Regions from separate parts of the Pannonibacter anstelovis genome, predicted to be linked through region 1. Evidence: predicted binding sites of a transcription regulator. Region 1 holds the regulator's gene; each other region holds the start of a gene.
The links. The regulator LexA, encoded in region 1, represses DNA repair genes until DNA is damaged. The targets are predictions, from matches to a motif close to TGTTCNNNNTGTGTTCNG.

Region 1 (6,164 bases):
GGAGGCGGCGGAGACGTTGCCCGAGGCCCTGGCGAGCGCCCGGTGCAAAACCGCGCGTTCCGCATCTTCCAGCCGCTCGTGCACCGGCAGCCCGAGAAGATCGGCAAGCGGGCGCGGGTTTACGGCAGGATCGGCGGCAAGGCCAAGCAGCGCCCGCGCCCCGCGCGTTGCGCCGATGACGAGATCATCCTCATTCACCGCCACAAGCGCAGCAAGGCTGTGACTGCCGCCGCCCGGCACCAGCACCACACGGGCTTTCGGGAAGGCGGCGTGGAAAAGATCAGCCTCCACCTTCTGAGCCGTGTTCTGCACCGTCTGGCTGATGAGGCTGAGCACGGCGGAAGGTACATCCTGCTCAGCCGTGGAAACGTCGATTACCGCCGCCAGCTGCCCTGTTGCGTCATGCACGGGGGCGGAGGTGCAGGTGAGGCCGATGTTGCGGGCAAGGAAATGCTGGTCGCGGTGGATTGTCACCGCCCTGCCCTCGGCAAGGCAGGTGCCGATACCGTTGGTGCCAGCCTCCGCCTCGGACCAGACGGCGCCGGTCCACAGGCCAGAATCGGCAAAGTCGCGGTCTTCGGACGGATTGCCGCGCCGCTCCACCGCGATGCCTTCCGCATCGGCCAGCACAACACAGGCGCCAAGGCCGCCGATGGTCTGGAACAGCCAGTCGAGATGGGGGGCTGCGGTTGCCACCAGCCCGCCCATGCGCTCGCGCACGAGGGCAAGCTCCTGCGCCGTCAGGCGCGGCTCCACCCGGCGCTTCACCGGATCAAGGCCATGAAGATGGGCCGAACGGGCCCAGGATGCGGCAATGGGCGAGCGCGCCGCCTGCCCGCTGGCAAGCGCCGCCTCGATGCGGCTCTGATGCTGAGACGTCACCGTCGACATGTCTGGTTCCTCCCGCAAGACTCAGGCCGTAGGCCTCCCGCCCGAAGGAGCAGAAGGCAGGCAGAAGCCCCTGAGGCGGCAGGCACCACTCCCGGCGGGCCTTTGCTGCAAGGACGCGGATCTCTCCCTTCCGCGAACCTCAAGGCCCCCAATGCGCTCCATGCCGCAAGGAAAGACTAGCAGCTTGCACGCCCGCACGCCAACAGCTGATTATGACGCTGCTGGGCGCACCCACACCGCGCAATCGTGGAAGGCCGCGCCGCCGTAGGGCGCGATGGGTTCGGCGCCGATCAGCGTGTTGATGCCATTGCCGTCTTCAAAGGCCGTGTTGGGCCAGATGCCTTCCGACACCACTGTTCCGGGCGCAATCCCTTCCACAAGGCGCAGATGCAGACGCACCTCGCCGCGCCGGTTGCCCAGAATGACGCGCGCGCCATCCTCCAGTCCCGCTGCGGCGGCTTCTTCTGGACGCATCCAGACTTCCGGCCGCCCGCCTTCCTTCTTTGTAGAGCCCGGCGTTTCGGTGAAGCTGGAGTTTAGGAACGATCGGGCCGGCGCCGTCACCAGCCGGAACGGATGCTCCGCATCGGCATTTTCAACCGCGTTCCAGTAGTCCGGCAGCCGCGGCATGGCTGCATGAGCGCCAAAGGGCTTTCCGTCTTCCGGCCGGTTGGGCGCGGCGGTGAAACCCCAGTCCACCTTGAAGTGATACTTGCCATCCGCATGGCCGAAGCCATCAAGATAATGGGCGGTGCGGAAGTCCGGCTGCAGATCCTTCCAGCGCCCGGCTTCCAGCTCCGCAAGCGTGCCATAGCCGGAATTGACAAGCATCCAGTCCACATGCTCGCGGGCGCTCATGTGGAAACCGGGATGATACTTTGCTCCAAGACGCTTCGCCAGTTCATTGATAACGAATATGTTTTCCCGCGCCTCGCCCGGCGATTCCGTGAGCTTCGGGCCAAACAGCATGTACTGATGGCCGCCGCCCCGGTAGATGTCGTCATGCTCCAGAAACTGGGTCGCGGGCAGCACAATGTCGGCATAACGGGCGGTGTCCGTCATGAACTGCTCATGCACCACGGTGAAGAGATCCTCGCGGGCAAAACCCTGCTTCACCAGCGTCTGCTCGGGTGCGACCGAAACCGGATTGGTGTTCTGGATCAGCAGCGCCGTCACCGGCGGGCCGCCAGCCAGCGCCTCCGTGTCACCGGTCAGCACTCGGCCGATGAGGCTCTGGTCGAGGAACCTGGTGCCTGTGCGCAGGGAACTGCCCTCGACCATCGACTTGTCGAGCTTGTAGATCGCCCCGTTGTTGTGAAAGGCCCCGCCTCCCTCATACTGCCAGGAGCCGGCAACGGCAGCGATGCTGGCCGCCGCATGCATGGAGACAGCGCCGTTGCGGCTGCGGGTAAAGCCATAGCCAAGACGGATGAAGGTACGCTTCACCTCGCCGATCATCCGGGCGAGCTGCGTGATCTCTGCAGCCGGAACGCCGGTGATCGCCTCGGCCCATTCCGGCGTGCGGGTGGCAAGATGCGCCTCCAGCTCATCCGGGCAGTCGGTGTAACGGGCAAGATACTCCCGGTCGGCCAGACCGTCACGGAACAGCACATGCATGATGGCACAGGCCAGCGCCGCGTCGCTGCCAGGCTTGAGCACGATGCCTATATCGGCCTGCTTCATCGTTTCCGTGCGGTAGACGTCGATCACGATGATCTTCGCGCCGCGCGTCTTGCGGGCGGTGATGGCGTGGGTCATCACATTCACTTGTGTGGCCACCGCATTGGTGCCCCAGATGATGATCTGGTCCGCCTTCGTCATCTCGCGCGGATCGGGCCCGGCCAGAAGCCCGGTTCCGGCCACATAGCCGGTCCAGGCCGGATTGGTGCAGATCGAGGAAAACTGCTGCGAATAGCCCTTGGCATGGCGCAGGCGATGAATGCTGTCGCGCTGCACCAGCCCCATGGTGCCGGCGTAGTAATAGGGCCAGACCGTCTCCGGCCCGTGCTTGGCCTCCGCCTCCAGAAAACGCGCAGCAATAAGGTCCAGTGCCTCGTCCCAGGTGATGGGCTCGAACCGCCCTTCCCCCTTCGCCCCAACGCGGGCCATTGGCGTCAGCAGCCGGTCCGGATGATAGAGCCGCTCGGCATAGCGGGCGACCTTGGCGCAGATGACACCGGCCGTGTAGGCATTGTCCGCCGCCCCGCGCAGGCGGCCAATACGGCCCTCTGCCGTCACCTCCACATCCAGCGCGCAGGTGGAAGGGCAGTCATGCGGACAGGCGGAATGGGCGGTGATGGTGACAGGCTTGTTCATCTTCGGTCTTTTCGGGGTTCCCGTGGCGCCGCCCCAAAGCGGGATTCCACTTAAGGCAGAGTGAGGCCGCCTGCGGGTCGCAGGCCAGCCGGGAGCAGTGTCGTCTTCGTTTGGCAGCTTTCGGGACACCAGCGCATGAAGTCAAGCCGGGGCATCAGGCAATCGCAAGCCTGGGCCCCTTCCGCCGGAAAAAGGCGAAGCGATGACTGCCCAAGCCCATGCGCCCATTGGCACAAATCAACCCGTCTGATCTCATTGCACAGACCACGAAGCCTGTCCTGTCCAACGCACCGGAGAGGCGGTGGAATTGCATTGACGAGAGCGCAGTTCTGCATGAAAACCGCCAGCCGGCCCCGCAGGACGATGTTTTGTCTTCGAAGCACGTGACAGGAACATCCCGCTAACTCCACCTTAAGACTTGTGGAACACAGTGAGAACAGGTAAGGTACGTTCATGATTTGTACCAGACCCTCCAACGGGGACCTCACATGCTGACGCGCAAGCAACACGAACTGCTGATGTTCATTCATGAGCGCCTGAAGGAATCCGGGGTTCCACCGTCCTTTGACGAAATGAAGGACGCGCTGGACCTGCGGTCCAAGTCCGGCATTCACCGTCTGATCACGGCACTGGAGGAGCGCGGCTTCATCCGCCGCCTGCCCAACAGGGCGCGTGCCATGGAAGTGGTCCGCCTGCCGGATTCGGTCACGCCGGGCCTGTCTTCCCCGCGCGGCAAGGGCTTTGCGCCGTCGGTTATCGAGGGATCGCTCGGCAAGGCACAAGCTCCGGTATCTGCTCCAGCTGTACCGCAGGCCGAAACCGCCCCTCACTTCACCTCCATCCCGGTCATGGGCCGCATCGCTGCCGGTGTTCCGATAGAGGCGATCCAGACCCACAGCCATTCCATCTCCGTTCCGCCGGAATTGATCAGCCGTGGGGAACACTATGCGCTGGAGGTACGCGGCGATTCGATGATCGAAGCCGGTATTCTGGATGGCGACACGGTGCTGATCCGCAAGACCGACACGGCCGAAAGCGGCGACATCATCGTGGCGCTGGTGGACGATGAGGAAGCAACGCTCAAGCGGTTGCGCAAGAAAGGCGCCTCCGTGGCGCTGGAAGCTGCCAACCCGGCCTATGAAACCCGTATCTTCGGCCCCGGCCGCGTGCGCATCCAGGGCAAGCTCGTTGCCCTCTTCCGGCAGTATTGAGCCGCTGGCTCCCGTTCAACAGGCTTGAAGAATGCCGGAGACATTGTCTCCGGCATTTCAGTTTCTGGCAGCATGCGGCCAGCAAACCTGCTTCATAGGCACCAGGCAAGAGCTGCAAAGTGCTTCAGCACATGCGAGCGCAATTCCAGCAAAGACGGGCGGGAGCTGGTTTGGCTTCCGGAATCGCGTGAAAGCAATCAGACTGGGCGCTTGATGCCGTTCTGTTTTCATCGAACGTGCACCACCCGCGATGCGCCAGCCGCGCTAAGCCGTGATTCGAGCAGCTCAGAAGCGTTCGGAGCACATTCCCCTCCAGCAAAAGAAACGCTGGCCTGCCCCCCCCCCTGCGTCAAAACGCATCTTGCCCCAGACGCACCAACGCCGCAGTTAGCGGATAAGAAATTATCCTGATATGCCGCAAGCCGGCAAACACAAGGAGGCCCTCATGCCCATCGAGACATCCGGCCAGTGGCCAGCCCAGTCCCCTGCCCATGTCGGGGTGCGTGGACGTTGCCCGCGTTGCGGTCAGGGGCATCTGTTCAAGGGCTTCCTTACACTCGCCCCGTCCTGTGAAGTCTGTGGCCTTGACTACAGCTTCGCCGATCCGGCGGATGGGCCTGCCTTTTTCGTCATCTGCTTTGCCTGCGTTCCGAGCGTTGCCTTCGCCATGTGGCTCGAAATTGCCTATACGGCGCCCTACTGGGTCCACCTCTTCACAACGCTGCCGCTGCTGCTGCTCACCTGCATTCCGCCCCTCCGCCCTCTCAAGGGCTGGCTGGTGGCAAGCCAGTATATCTACAAGGCTGAGGAAGGCAGGCTGGTGACGGATTCTCCGACGGAAGACATAACGGCAGGACGAGCAAAGCCCGGGCCTGAAATCTGAACAAGACCGCTTCGTGCCAAGTCTGTTGTTTCTAGCAAACCATGCGTTGAAAAGACCAATGCGACGCGTGGGCTTGTCCAACTAACAATAGGTCGAGCTCATCGAGAACCGGCCTTAACCTCCGGAACGGGCCGTGAGGTTTCACCATGCCCTTTCAGCATGAAAGGGATAGCAGCAAGGATCATCAGGCTGAACCACCAGCCCTGCCATGCTCCATGGCTCACAACCGCGACACTATAGGCGACGGCCAGCGTCAATGTGCCAGCAGAAAGCTCGCGCCCCTCCAAGCTTCCTATCGTCCGCAAAAGCATAGCAAGCGCAACGGCGGCAAGCGCAGCGCCTGCTATTCCAAGTTCAAACCAGAGCTGTAACGGAGCGTTATGACTGTGCCCAAAAGCGAGAAGTTTTTTTCTCTCAGGAGTATACGTTGCAGCTTCGGGTAGTTTGTTGGCAGCCTTCGAAGCCTCCACGCCATACCCCAGCCAGACATGCTCAGGCAGCAAATTTGCATACTCTGCCCAGATGAGCCCACGTATGGTCAGCGACCCATACCCGACCTTGTCGTGCACGGCCTGAGGGATCATGCCATTCACATGGCCGACAATGAGTGGCATCAGAACAAAGGTGAGCAACACGCCACAGACTACAATTCTATAGATACCGCGCGGCCAGACAAAAGCAGGAATGATCAAAAGCAGGATCACGAGCACGCCAAGCTGTGCCGACGAGCTTTCGGATTGAAAGCATGACACAGCTGCGAACACCAGCAACACGGCATAGAGCAAGCGGTGGCGCTGCTTCAAGGCAACTAGTATGGCGAACGGCAAGAACATGGAAATGGCGACGGCAGCGCGATTCAAAAC
Region 2 (6,164 bases), on a different contig from region 1:
ATATCCTTGACGCCGAGAATATGCGCGCCCGCCTTTTCCAGCTCCTTCGCAAGATTGACGTAGTACTTCAGGTCATACTGCGGCCTTGCGCTGTCGAGCAGATCGCCCGTGTAGCACAGCGCACCCTCGCAGAGCTTGTCCGTCTCCAGCACTGCGTCGATCGAAACGCGCATGTTCTCCACCCAGTTAAGGCAGTCGAACACGCGGAAGAGATCGACACCGTTCTGCGCTGCCTGATGCACGAAGAAGCGCACCACATTGTCCGGATAGTTGGTGTAGCCAACGCCATTGGAGCCGCGCAGCAGCATCTGAAGGAGGATGTTCGGCGCTTTCTGGCGGATGAGGCGCAGGCGCTCCCACGGGTCTTCCGTCAGAAAGCGCATGGCCACGTCAAAGGTCGCCCCGCCCCAGCATTCCAGCGACAGCAGCTGCGGCAGACCGGCGGCATAGGCATCGGTGATCGCTGCAATGTCATGGGTGCGCACGCGGGTGGCCAGCAGCGACTGGTGGCCATCACGCATGGTGGTGTCGGTCACCAGCACCTGCGGCTGCGCTTTCATCCAGTTTGCAAAGCCCTTCGGACCCAGTTGCTCCAGCAGCTGGCGGGTGCCGTCGGGCTTCACGCTGCCGAAATCCGGCACGACAGGGGCCGCCGCTTCCCGGCCGGGGCGCGGGCGCGAGCGGGTTTCCGGATGGCCGTTGACGGAAACATCGGCAATGTAGGTCAGCAGCTTGGTGGCGCGGTCCTGCCGCTTCACCTGCGCAAACAGTTCCGGCGTGCCGTCGATGAAGCGCGTCGTGTAGTTGTTGGCCCGGAAGTCCGGGTGGCCGATGATGTTCTCGAGGAACACAAGGTTGGTGGCCACACCGCGGATGCGGAATTCGCGCAGGGCGCGTTCCATGCGCTGGCAGGCTTCTTCAGCACTCGGGGCCCAGGCCGTCACCTTTTCCAGCAGCGGATCATAGAAACGGGTGATCACCGCGCCCGAATAAGCCGTGCCGCCATCCAGACGGATACCGAAACCGGTCGCGCCGCGATAAGCGGTGATGCGGCCATAATCGGGGATGAAGTTTTGTTCCGGATCTTCGGTGGTGATGCGGCACTGCAGCGCATGGCCGTTGAGCCGCACATCGCCCTGTACGGGGACCCCGCTTGCCTCGGTGCCGATAGCGGCACCGCCTGCGATCCGGATCTGCGCCTTGACGATGTCGATGCCGGTCACCTGCTCGGTCACCGTATGCTCCACCTGAACGCGCGGGTTCACCTCGATGAAGTAGATGGCGCCCGTGTCCGAATCCATCAGGAATTCGACCGTACCGGCACCGCAGTAATTCACCGCCTGACCGATTTTCAGGCCATAGCCGCACAGCTCCTGCCGCTGAGCCTCAGAGAGATACGGTGCCGGGGCGCGTTCCACGACCTTCTGGTGACGGCGCTGGATGGAGCAGTCGCGCTCGAACAGATGCACCAGATTGCCGTGCGAATCGCCGAGGATCTGCACCTCCACATGGCGGGCGCGCTCGACCAGCTTCTCCAGATAGATCTCGTCCTTGCCGAAGGCAGCCTTCGCCTCGCGCTTGGCTGCGACCACTTCGCGCACCAGCGTCGCCTCGTCGCGGATGACGCGCATGCCGCGGCCGCCGCCGCCCCAGGAAGCCTTGAGCATCACCGGATAACCGATACCATCCGCCTGCCGCTTGATCTCCTCGATATCATCCGGCAGCGGATCGGTGGCCGGCATGACGGGCACCCCCGCCTCGATGGCAAGGTTGCGCGCCGCCACCTTGTTGCCAAGCCGGCGCATGGTCTCGGGCTGCGGGCCGATGAAGATGATGCCGTTCTGGGCGCAGGCCTCGGCAAACTCCGGGCTCTCCGACAGGAAGCCATAGCCGGGATGGATGGCATCGGCGCCCGAGAGTTTGGCAACCCGGATGATCTCGTCGATGGACAGATAGGCCTCGATCGGGCCGAGGCCTTTGCCGACCTGATAGGCCTCGTCGGACTTGAAGCGGTGAAGCGCCAGTTTGTCCTGCTCGGCAAAGATGGCGACGGTTTTCAGCCCGAGCTCATTCGCGGCACGGAACACGCGGATAGCGATTTCAGATCTGTTAGCAACGAGAATCTTACGGATGGCCAAGCCCATACCTCCCCAATATGAAAGCGCATGAGTCATACAAAGGGATGAGGGCAAAGAAAAGAGCCAACACTCTTGACCTATTCGCCTGCGCCAGCTCAACAATCAAACGCCCCATAATGGGACATAATTCTTTACTTTTTACCTGGTTCAACTGGTTGCCAGGAGCAACCAGTTACGTTCCCCTACCGCTATTTCGTAGCCCTGCCGCCTGAACACTACAAACTGTCGTACGAACAAAACAAAAACGCATAACGGACAGCGATTCGTGCATGAGTCGTTCCGCTTTGGTGCTGAAAGTTTCGACCGGCCTCATGAAAATTGCTGATCCGGTTAACCTGATCTGCACGATTTCCTGAGCTTGACGCGATTCCGGAAAACCGCCCCCTGCCCGCCGTAAATCCTTGGTCAGATTCAGGATTTCGTAGCCACCTCCTTGCCGGAAACCACATGTCGTAGGGAACAAAAACAGACTCAGGGCTTGTCTGCGATTCGATCAGCCTTTGTTCCAGACTCGTTCCTCCACCCCGATCTGCCGCCCTGATTCAGCCATCACCCTGCGCTAGAAGCGGGGCCGAAAATCGTGAGGGACAGGGTGCTGGCCCTATGCTAGACAGCCTTCCGCACGCCCTGACCTTGGTGAGGGCCAAGACACCCGGCCGAACGAAGCACTCCGCGCGATGCCTCCGATCCAGATCATGACCTTGCCGCCGGCCGCCCGGTCCAGAACCGTTACCGCGGTGCTGGGCCCGACCAATACCGGCAAGACCCATCTCGCCATCGAGCGGATGCTGGCGCAGCCCTCAGGCCTCATTGGCCTGCCGCTGCGCCTGCTGGCGCGCGAGGTCTATGGCCGTCTGGTGGAGCGTGCAGGCGAGGCCGCCGTTGCCCTGATCACGGGCGAAGAGAAGATCGTCCCGAAGGCGCCGCGCTTCTGGGTTTCGACGGTCGAGGCCATGCCGCTCGACCTCAATACCGAGTTTGTCGCCATCGACGAGGTGCAGCTGGCCGCAGACATGGAGCGCGGCCACGTCTTCACCAACCGCATCCTGAACCTGCGCGGCCGCTCCGAAACGCTGCTGCTGGGCTCTGCGACCGCCCGCCCTCTGCTGGAAAAGCTCATTCCCGGCCTTAATGTGGTGACACGGCCGCGCATGTCGGTACTGACCTATGCAGGCTCCAAGAAGATTTCCCGCCTGCCGGCCCGTTCTGCGGTCGTCGCCTTCTCCTCCAGCGAGGTCTATGCGATTGCCGAGCTGATCCGGCGCCAGCGCGGCGGTGCAGCAGTGGTGCTGGGCTCGCTCAGCCCGCGCACCCGCAACGCGCAGGTCGAGCTGTTCCAGAACGGCGACGTGGACTATCTGATCGCCACCGATGCGATCGGCATGGGCCTCAACCTGGATGTGGACCACATCGCATTTGCCGGAAACCGCAAATTCGACGGCTATCAATACCGCAATCTCAGCCCCGCCGAGATGGGTCAGATCGCCGGGCGCGCCGGGCGCCACATGCGCGACGGCTCCTTCGGGGTGACGGGCCGCGTCGATCCCTTGTCCGATGATCTGGTGGAGATGATCGAGAGCCACCGGTTCGATGCATTAAAAGTTTTCCAGTGGCGCAACACGCAGCTTGATTTCACGTCGATTTCCAGCCTGCGTGACACACTGGACCTGCCGCCGCGCGAAGATGGACTGGCCCGTGCGCCAGCCGCCGACGATGCGCAGGCCCTCGAATATGCCGCAAAGGATCACGGCATCCGCGACATGGCGTCCTCCCCCGCACGGGTGGCGCTGCTTTGGGATGTCTGCCAGGTGCCGGACTATCGCAAGATAGCCCCGGCTAACCACGGAGACCTGCTTATCCACCTATACACGTTGCTCGTGCGCAACGGGGTGGTCGATGAAGACTGGTTTCAGCGTCAAGTGGCTTTCGCAGACAGGGTGGATGGTGATATCGACACTCTTGCGAACCGGATTGCGCACATCCGCACCTGGACTTTCGTGGCAAACCGTGCCGAATGGCTGAAGGACCCTGTTCACTGGCAGGGCGTCACCCGAGGCATTGAAGACAGATTGTCGGACGCCCTGCATGACCGTTTAACTCAGCGGTTCGTGGACAGGCGGACAAGCGTATTGATGAGACGTTTGAGAGAGAACGCCATGTTGGAAGCGGAAATCACGCAGACTGGGGACGTCCTTGTGGAGGGCCAGCACATCGGCCGCCTGCAGGGGTTCCGGTTCGCGCCGGATGCGGTTGCGGACAGCCCGGAAGGGAAGGCCGTACGCGCAGCAGCCCAGAAGGCCCTGGCCAGCGAGATTGAAGCCCGTTCCGACCGGCTCTCGCGTGCGCCCAATGAAGATTTCGTCCTGAGCACGGATGGCACCATCCGCTGGCAGGGTGAACCCGTCGCCCGTCTCACTGCCGGTGACGACGCGCTGGTGCCCGGCTTTGTGCTTCTGGCAGACGAACACCTGACCGGCCCTGCCCGTGACCGGGTGCAGGCCCGCGTTGACCTTTGGGTCAAGGCCCATGTCGGAACCCTGCTGAAGCCGCTGATCGACCTGAAGGACGCCGAAGGGCTGGAAGGACTTGCCCGCGGCATCGCTTACCGCATCTATGAAGCGCTCGGCATTCTGGAGCGCCAGGATGTGGCCAATGACGTGCGCCAGCTCGATCAGGACATGCGCGCCTCGCTGCGCAAGCTCGGCGTCCGCTTTGGTGCCTACAACATCTATGTCCCGGCGCTGCTGAAGCCCGCCCCCAGCCAGCTTCTGGCCCAGCTCTGGGCGCTGAAGCACGGTTCGCCCGACATGCCTGGCCTCGTGGAACTGCCGCAGCTTTCGGCTTCGGGCCGCACGTCCATTACCGTCGATCCGCAGATCGACAAGGCGCTTTACAAGGTCGTCGGCTTCCGCGTTTGCGGCCCGCGCGCCGTGCGTGTCGACATTCTGGAGCGTCTGGCGGACCTCATCCGTCCGCTGATCGCCTGGAAGCCGCTGGATGCCAGCGTCACCCCGCCCGATGGCGCCATTGCGCAGGGCGGCGGCTTCACCGTCACCGTCGCGATGACCTCGCTGCTGGGCTGCGCGGGCGATGACTTTACAGAAATCCTGAAGTCCCTCGGCTACCGCAACGAAAAGCGCGAGATCGAGCGTCCGGTGGCAGCCGCTCCCGTGGCCAGCGTGACAGTCGAAGCCGCGCCTGCCGAAACGGCCCCGGCCGAAGCCGCTCCTGCGGAAGCGGAAGCTGCTGTAGAAGAACCCGCAGCCGAAGCTCCGGCAGAGACCGAAGCAGGCGCAGAGCCGGTTGCACCTGAGGCTGAAGCGGAGACGGCTGACGCTGGCGAAGCTGCCGCCGTTGCCACTGAAACCGTCACCATCGACATCTGGCGCCCAGGCCGCACCGGCGGGCGTTCGCGTCAGGGTGGTGAAGCTGGCGAGCGCCGTGGCGGTGGTGACCGCGGTGACCGCAACAAGGGCGGCCGTGGCCGTCCGCAGCAGGGCAAGCGCGGCGAAGGTGAGGGCGCTGAAGGCGGCCGTAACCGCTCTGGCGGAGAGCATCGCGGAAACCGTGACGGCAACCGCGAAGGCCGCCGTGATGACAGACGTGATGACCGGCGCGACGGCGGCAAGGGCGGCAAGCCGCAGCATCAGGGTCAGAAGCAGGGTCAGGGTCATGCCGGCCAGCGTGACCGCGCGCCGCGCCCCGAAAAGCCGATTGATCCGAACTCGCCTTTCGCAGCCCTGCTGGCTCTGAAGGCCAACATGGAAAAAGGCAAGTCCTGAGCGCCAAAGGCACATCAGACACGGCCCCGTACGCGGGGCCGTCCGCCTCGCAGCGGATCGACAAGTGGCTCTGGTTTGCCAGGGTGACGAAATCCCGCACCCTGGCCCAGAAACTGGCCGCCGGCGGCCATGTGCGCGTCAACCGTGAGAAGATCGACAGCGCCAGCAAGGCCATCCGCCTTGGCGATGTCCTGACCATCACCCTGGAACGCCGGGTGCTGGTGCTGGAAGTTGCCGGTCTCGG
Region 3 (6,164 bases), on a different contig from region 1:
CTGATGGCTGATGAGCCAGCTTGCCATCGGCATAGCGCACCAGCCAGCGGGCCACCATGTCGCTGGTCAGCACCGTGGCGAAGGAGGAGTTGAAGCCGGTAAAGCCCAGATCCGGCACATCCGGGTTCACCGCCAGCCGGTAGAGCCTGTACTGCCCGTCCGGCTCCACCAGCTTCTGCCGTACCTCGTCCGGCAGGAAGGGCACACCCATCTTCCAGCCGATGGCCAGAAGGGCAATATCCGCGGGCAACCGGTCTCCGGTAGAGAGGATCACCGTTCCCGGCTCATATCCTGCAATCGTGCCCTGAATGGCCTTGATCCGCCCATCCTTCAGCATCGGATAGAAGCCTTCCGTCGCCAGAGACAGGCCACAGGCAATGCCGTTCTCGATCGGCTGCTTTGGCCGCATGCCGAGCTTCTTCAGCCCGAATTGCATGGTCAGCAGGCTTTCCAGCGCCCGCCAGTTGGCCCAGACCAGCGGTTTGGTCAGCGCATGGCGCAGCTTTTCGCCCCATGACATCTCCCAGCCGGGGAACATGCCCTCCGAAGCGCGGCAATAGAGGATGCGCTTGAAGTTGATCAGCCCGGCAAAGTGATAGGGCACCCGCCAGACCGGCTCCAGATAAACGATGGTGACGGAGGCTGCCCCCTGCTGCACCGCATTGACCGCCACATCGGTGGCCGACTTGGAGAAGCCAAGGATCACCACCTTGCGGCCTTTCACCAGTGCCGGGTCGGTGTATTCGCTGGAATGCAGGATATGCCCGCCGCCTGCCCTGAATTCGTCCATGCCCGGATGGATCAGTTCATTACGGTCGCTGAAGACGCCGCTGGCGATGGTGACGAAGTCATAGCCGGTGCGGCCCTCCGCCGTCTCCACCCACCAGCCGCCGCCATCCCGCCGGGACAGGGCCGTAACTGTAGTGTTGAAACGGATCAGCGGCAGCAGCGCCTTCGCTCGGGCGTAGCTTTCCAGATAGGCATGCACCTGCGCCCCGGACGGCCACTCCGGATACTCCTCCGGCATGGCGGCATCCGTGTAGCGGTACAAATCCTTCGGGCTCTGGGTGCGGATGCCGGGATAGGAGCGGTGCGGCGCCCAGACGCCGCCAAGCTCGTGGCTGCGCTCCAGCACGGTCACCACATGCCCCTGCTCCTTGAAGGCATGCGCGGCGGCAAGCCCGCTCACGCCCGCGCCGATGACGCAGACCTGTTTGCGTTTGGTCATGATCGAAATCTCCTGTCCCGCACGGCGGGCCGGACTGCTCCGGCCGCACCGGACGCCTGATTTTTCCCGTTGACTGGAGAGGCGTCAGATCTTCAGGGTCAGCGGATCAAAGGCCATCTCATCGGGGCGCAGGAAGTGAACCTCTCTCAGGGTTGAGCGGCGGACCACTTCGGCCGGATCGCCCACATTGTGCAGATTGTCGAATAGCTCGCGCAGGCGCCGGGCAGGCGAAACCCAGAAGATGGCTCGGGTGGGCTTGTCAGTCAGATTGTAATAGCCGTGCGGAATGCCCATCGGCATGCGCACCACATCGCCCGCATTGGCAACATGGTGCTCGCCGCCCAGATAAAGATCGAAACGGCCTTCCAGCACATAGATGAATTCATCCTGCGTCGGATGGACATGCGGCGGCACGAAGGTGCCGGGCGGGTCCAGCGTTTCAAAGGAAAAACATGCCTCGCCCTCGGATTTCATCCAGTAGGTATGGCCGAGAATGCTCCACTCCACCTCATCAAGGCCGGTTCCGGCGCGGGTAATGCCGGGTTCCGTGTTCACCTGAACCATGTTCGCAATGGCGGTCTTCATGCTGGTTCTCTCCGTCCTGGCCCGTTGCGGGCGCGCTGTTCTCCTCAGAGCCGGGCGGCACTTGTAACGGGGTCCTGCCCCGTGCCTGTCTCCGGTCTGCCCTTACGAGACGCGCTTCTGCCCCCTCCCGTCTATCCGCTGAGCGAAAGGCTCCATACACTGCGCGAAAAACCGCCGTTTACCGCTTTCCTTCGCCGGCTTTCCGGTGTTAGCATTTGTACTGACTGGTCCAGCAATGAGCGGAAAAGCCGAGGGGGACGGGCCAGAAACGCTGGTGCAAGCCATGCAGATGCAAGCGATCCAGATGCCACTTTCCGGCCATGCCCGGGTAGCGACGCAGGACGTGGATCAGGCGGCGGAGGAGGTCGGGCGGATTTTCTGCTCCCATCGCCTGCGTCCGCGCGATCATGGCCGCGACTTCTTCGCCTGCCACAACAGCCGCGCCTTTTCCGGCGGCTCCATCAACTATGTTGCCTATGGCGGCGAGGTGGAGATTGATCCGGGCTGTCTGGAGCGGTTCTTTCTGGTGCAGATCCCGCTTACCAGCGGCGCGGAGGTTCGCATCGGCAGCCAGATGATCACAACAGGAGCCGCACGCGCGGCCTCCGTTCTCTCTCCCACCAGGCCAAGCCTGATGCGCTGGAAGGGAAGCTGCGGGCAGGTGATCCTCAAGCTGGAGCGGCAGGCGGTGGAGGACATGTTCGCCGCGCTGACCGGGAGCGTGGCCCAGGAAATCGTCTTTGATCCGCAGTTGCGGCTCGACAGTGAGCCGGGGCGGACGCTGGGGGCGCAAGTCCTTGCGCTGGCCCGGCTGGCTGACCAGATCCCGCGCGGCGATCCGGCCGGAGCAGAGGCGCTGAACCGGCTCGGCTGGTCCACCACCCATGCGCTGCTGTGGACCCATGCAGGCACGGCACGGGACAGGCTTTGCGCTGCGCCTCAGGACCTGGCTGGCGCCGGGCGCAAAGTGTCACGGGCGCTCGACTACATCGATGCCCATCTGGCGGAGCAGATCGACTTTGCCCGGCTTGCAAGCGCCTGCGGCTACAGCCTGCGGGCATTGCAAATGGCCTTTCAGGCCGAGAGGGGGCAGACGATATCGCAGGCGCTTCAGGAGCGGCGGCTCAGCATGCTGCGTCAGCACCTGATGGCCGCGCGCGGCCGCAAGGATAGCCCGGCAAACGTCACCGCTCTCATGCAGTCCTGTGGTCTTGCTCACGCTGGCCGGGCGGCAGGTGCCTACCGGGAACTCTTTGGAGAAACACCAGCCGAAACACTGCGTGGAGTGCGTCAGGGCCGCAGCTGAAGAAGAGCCGCAGAAGCCGCTTTATCCGTGCAGCCGGGCACCGAGAGCCGGGGGTACACGCAGGGCCGCAACAGCCATGCGCGCCGCAGCCTGGCGCAGGCCGGGCCTTGCTTCCCCGCCAGCCTCACCGGCAATGGCGCTGCTGCGCAGCAGCCGGAGACGGCTACGGCCTATGCGGCGGACGAGGTCCAGATCGGCCATGCCCGGCAGATCACGGTGACCGCCAAGTTCCTCGTAGAACCTGCGGGAAATCAACAGCCCCTGATCGCCATTCGGCATGGCCAGAATGCGGCTGCGGATCAGCGCGCCAAACTCTGACAGCCTTGCCCCGAAGCCGAAGGCATCCAGTTTCAGCCGGAAAGCAGCAGCGCAGCGGTTGGCCTGACCGGAACGCTCCACCCGTTCAATAAAATTCTGCACATCCTGATGCCAGCCGTGTTCCAGCACGGTGGAGGCATTGAGAAACAGCAGCCAGGGAGACTTGCGCGCCAGCGCCGCTCCGTGCGCAAAACGTGCCCCCTCCCCCTTCGCCAGAACCTCGAACTCGCAACCGGCCGCATCCGCGACCTTGTGCGTGGCATCGGACGAGCCGCTATCCACAACCAGAACCTCGCGCACGAGGCCATCCGCCGCGCCCGGCACAAGGGCCGTCAGCGCATGCGCCAGCTGGGCTTCATTGTCATGTGTGGCAAGGACAACACTGATCATGAAACGGGTTGTAGCGCCTTTTCGGAGGTCTGGCGAGAGAGGCCTTGCCCCGCTTGCATTTTCAGCTAATGTTCCGCTTATGTTCTCATTGGAGAGTCGCTGAAGCATGGCGCGGATTGATCAGACGGAACAGGACACCCGGGAAGCTGCCATGGCCGCATTGCGCCTCGATGAGGAGCTGCGGCGCGGCCGCGGGGCCGCGCTCAACATGCCGGGACGCTTCGAGCGCCAGCAGCGCGAAGGCTTTGACGATGGCTGGGAAACGCCGGACGATCTGCCGCCTTTGAAAACAACGGTGCAGGAAGAGAAGGCCCGCACCATCATCACGCGTAACTCTTCGCCCGACATTTCCTTCGACCGCTCGATCAACCCCTACCGGGGCTGCGAGCATGGCTGCATCTATTGCTTTGCCCGTCCCAGTCACGCCTTCATGGGGCTGTCGCCCGGCCTCGATTTCGAGACGCGGCTCTTTGCCAAGCCCAATGCGGCGGAGCTGCTGGAGCGGGAACTGGCCCGTCCCGGCTATCAGGTGCGCACCATCGCCATTGGCACCAACACGGACCCCTACCAGCCCATCGAGCGGCGCTACAAGCTGATGCGGGAGATCCTCACTGTGCTGGAAACCTACAATCACCCGGTCGCCATCGTCACCAAGTCGGCGCTGGTGCTGCGCGATGCGGACATCCTGTCGCGCATGGCGGAGAAGGGGCTGGCCAAGGTGGCGCTGTCAATCACCTCGCTCGACAAGGATCTTGTGCGCACACTGGAGCCCCGTGCCAGCGCACCGCACCGGCGCCTTGCGGCCCTTAAGGGTCTGTCAGAGGCCGGTATTCCCGCTTCCGTGATGATGGCGCCGGTGATCCCTGCCCTCACGGACAGCGAGATCGAGGGGCTGTTGGAAGCCGCAGCAGAGCATGGCGCCACCGAGGCCGGCTACATCCTCTTGCGCCTGCCGCTGGAGGTGTCCGAACTCTTCCGCGACTGGCTGCTGCGCAACCGGCCGGACCGCTACCGCCATGTGATGAACATTCTTAGGTCCATGCGCGGCGGCAAGGACTATGACGCCGAATGGGGCCAGCGGATGCGCGGGCTCGGCCCCTATGCCCAGCAGATTGGGCAACGCTTCAGCCTCGCCTGCAAGCGGCTGGGGCTGAACCAGCGGCGCAAGAAGCTGAATGTGGAGCTTTTCACTCCGCCGCAGGTGGGCGGCGTGCAGCTCTCCCTGTTCTGATCTGTTACGGAACAGGTCCTTGCTCTTGCATTGCCGCCGGGAATCATCACGATCCGCTCCATGAGCAAGGTCCCCTCCCTTTTTGATCTGCGATTCGGCGACACGCTGGATGCCGCGCTTGAAGCTGGACATGCCGCGCGCTTCGGCGGCGCGCTGTGCGGCGTAGATGAGGCCGGGCGCGGCCCGTGGGCCGGGCCTGTCGTGACGGCCGCCGTGATCCTCGACTACTCAAACCTGCCGGTGGGGCTGAACGATTCCAAGAAACTCACCGAGAGCCGCCGCAATGCCCTCTATGACGAGATCTGCGCCACGGCTTTCGTCAGCGTTGCCAGCAGTTCTGCCGCCACAATCGACCGGATGAACATCCGTGCCGCAACGCTGGACGCCATGCGCCGGGCCGTGGCGGGTCTGTCCCGGAGAGCAAGCTATGTCCTCGTGGATGGCCGCGATGTGCCGCCGGGGCTTGGTGTGGACGGGCAGTCGCTGATCAAGGGGGACGGGCGGTGCCTTGCCATTGCTGCTGCATCCATCGTTGCCAAGGTCACCCGCGACCGTATGATGGAACGGGCGGACGGGCTTTTTCCCGGCTACGGCTTTGCCGTGCACAAGGGCTATGGCGTGCCCGCCCATGCCGCTGCCCTGACCACACTTGGCCCCTGCCCCCTGCACCGCATGTCATTCCGGCCCGTGGCCGCAGCCGTGCGCGACTGAGCTTCACTTTACCCAACAAAAAAGCGGCCCGCAGGGGCCGCTTTCATGAGATCAGTAATCCGGTCTGGCTTCAATTGAGGCCAGCCTTGACCTGCTCGATGCTCTTGGCCGTCAGGCCCTCGGCAACGGAACCCGTCACCTTTGCAACCAGCATGCTTTCAGCAGCGGCGACCGCCAGATCAGCAGCCTTTGCCTTCACTTCCGCAATGGCATGGGCCTCTGCCTGGGCAATCTTGTCTTCGGCAGACTTGGTGCGCCGGGCAATCAGCTCTTCCAGAGACCGGGTGGTCTCGAGCGTCAGCTGCTCTGCCTCTGCACGGGCCTCAGCCACGATTGCTTCAGCTTCCGCTTCCGCCTCATGGCGGCGGCGCTGATAGTCGGCCAGAAGCGCCTGA

Region 2: a site for LexA is predicted at 2,640-2,657, ahead of V6L75_RS12115 (helicase-related protein). Genes of this name have one in related genera too.
Region 3: a site for LexA is predicted at 3,897-3,914, ahead of V6L75_RS03405 (PA0069 family radical SAM protein). Genes of this name have one in related genera too.

The regions. Positions count from the first base shown of each region.
Region 1 is NZ_JBAKBF010000001.1:142,587-148,750, reverse strand. Features, by position in the region: gene V6L75_RS00685 (helix-turn-helix domain-containing protein) at 1-891, opposite strand, end outside; gene V6L75_RS00680 (molybdopterin oxidoreductase family protein) at 1,102-3,207, opposite strand; gene lexA (transcriptional repressor LexA) at 3,696-4,418, shown strand; gene V6L75_RS00670 (DUF983 domain-containing protein) at 4,864-5,301, shown strand; gene V6L75_RS00665 (O-antigen ligase family protein) at 5,400-6,164, opposite strand, start outside.
Region 2 is NZ_JBAKBF010000007.1:14,015-20,178, reverse strand. Features, by position in the region: gene pyc (pyruvate carboxylase) at 1-2,138, opposite strand, end outside; gene V6L75_RS12115 (helicase-related protein) at 2,834-5,920, shown strand; gene V6L75_RS12110 (RNA-binding S4 domain-containing protein) at 5,917-6,164, shown strand, end outside.
Region 3 is NZ_JBAKBF010000002.1:126,238-132,401, reverse strand. Features, by position in the region: gene V6L75_RS03425 (flavin-containing monooxygenase) at 1-1,228, opposite strand, end outside; gene V6L75_RS03420 (cupin domain-containing protein) at 1,313-1,813, opposite strand; gene V6L75_RS03415 (AraC family transcriptional regulator) at 2,097-3,119, shown strand; gene V6L75_RS03410 (glycosyltransferase) at 3,141-3,827, opposite strand; gene V6L75_RS03405 (PA0069 family radical SAM protein) at 3,934-5,058, shown strand; gene V6L75_RS03400 (ribonuclease HII) at 5,119-5,769, shown strand; gene V6L75_RS03395 (F0F1 ATP synthase subunit B family protein) at 5,840-6,164, opposite strand, start outside.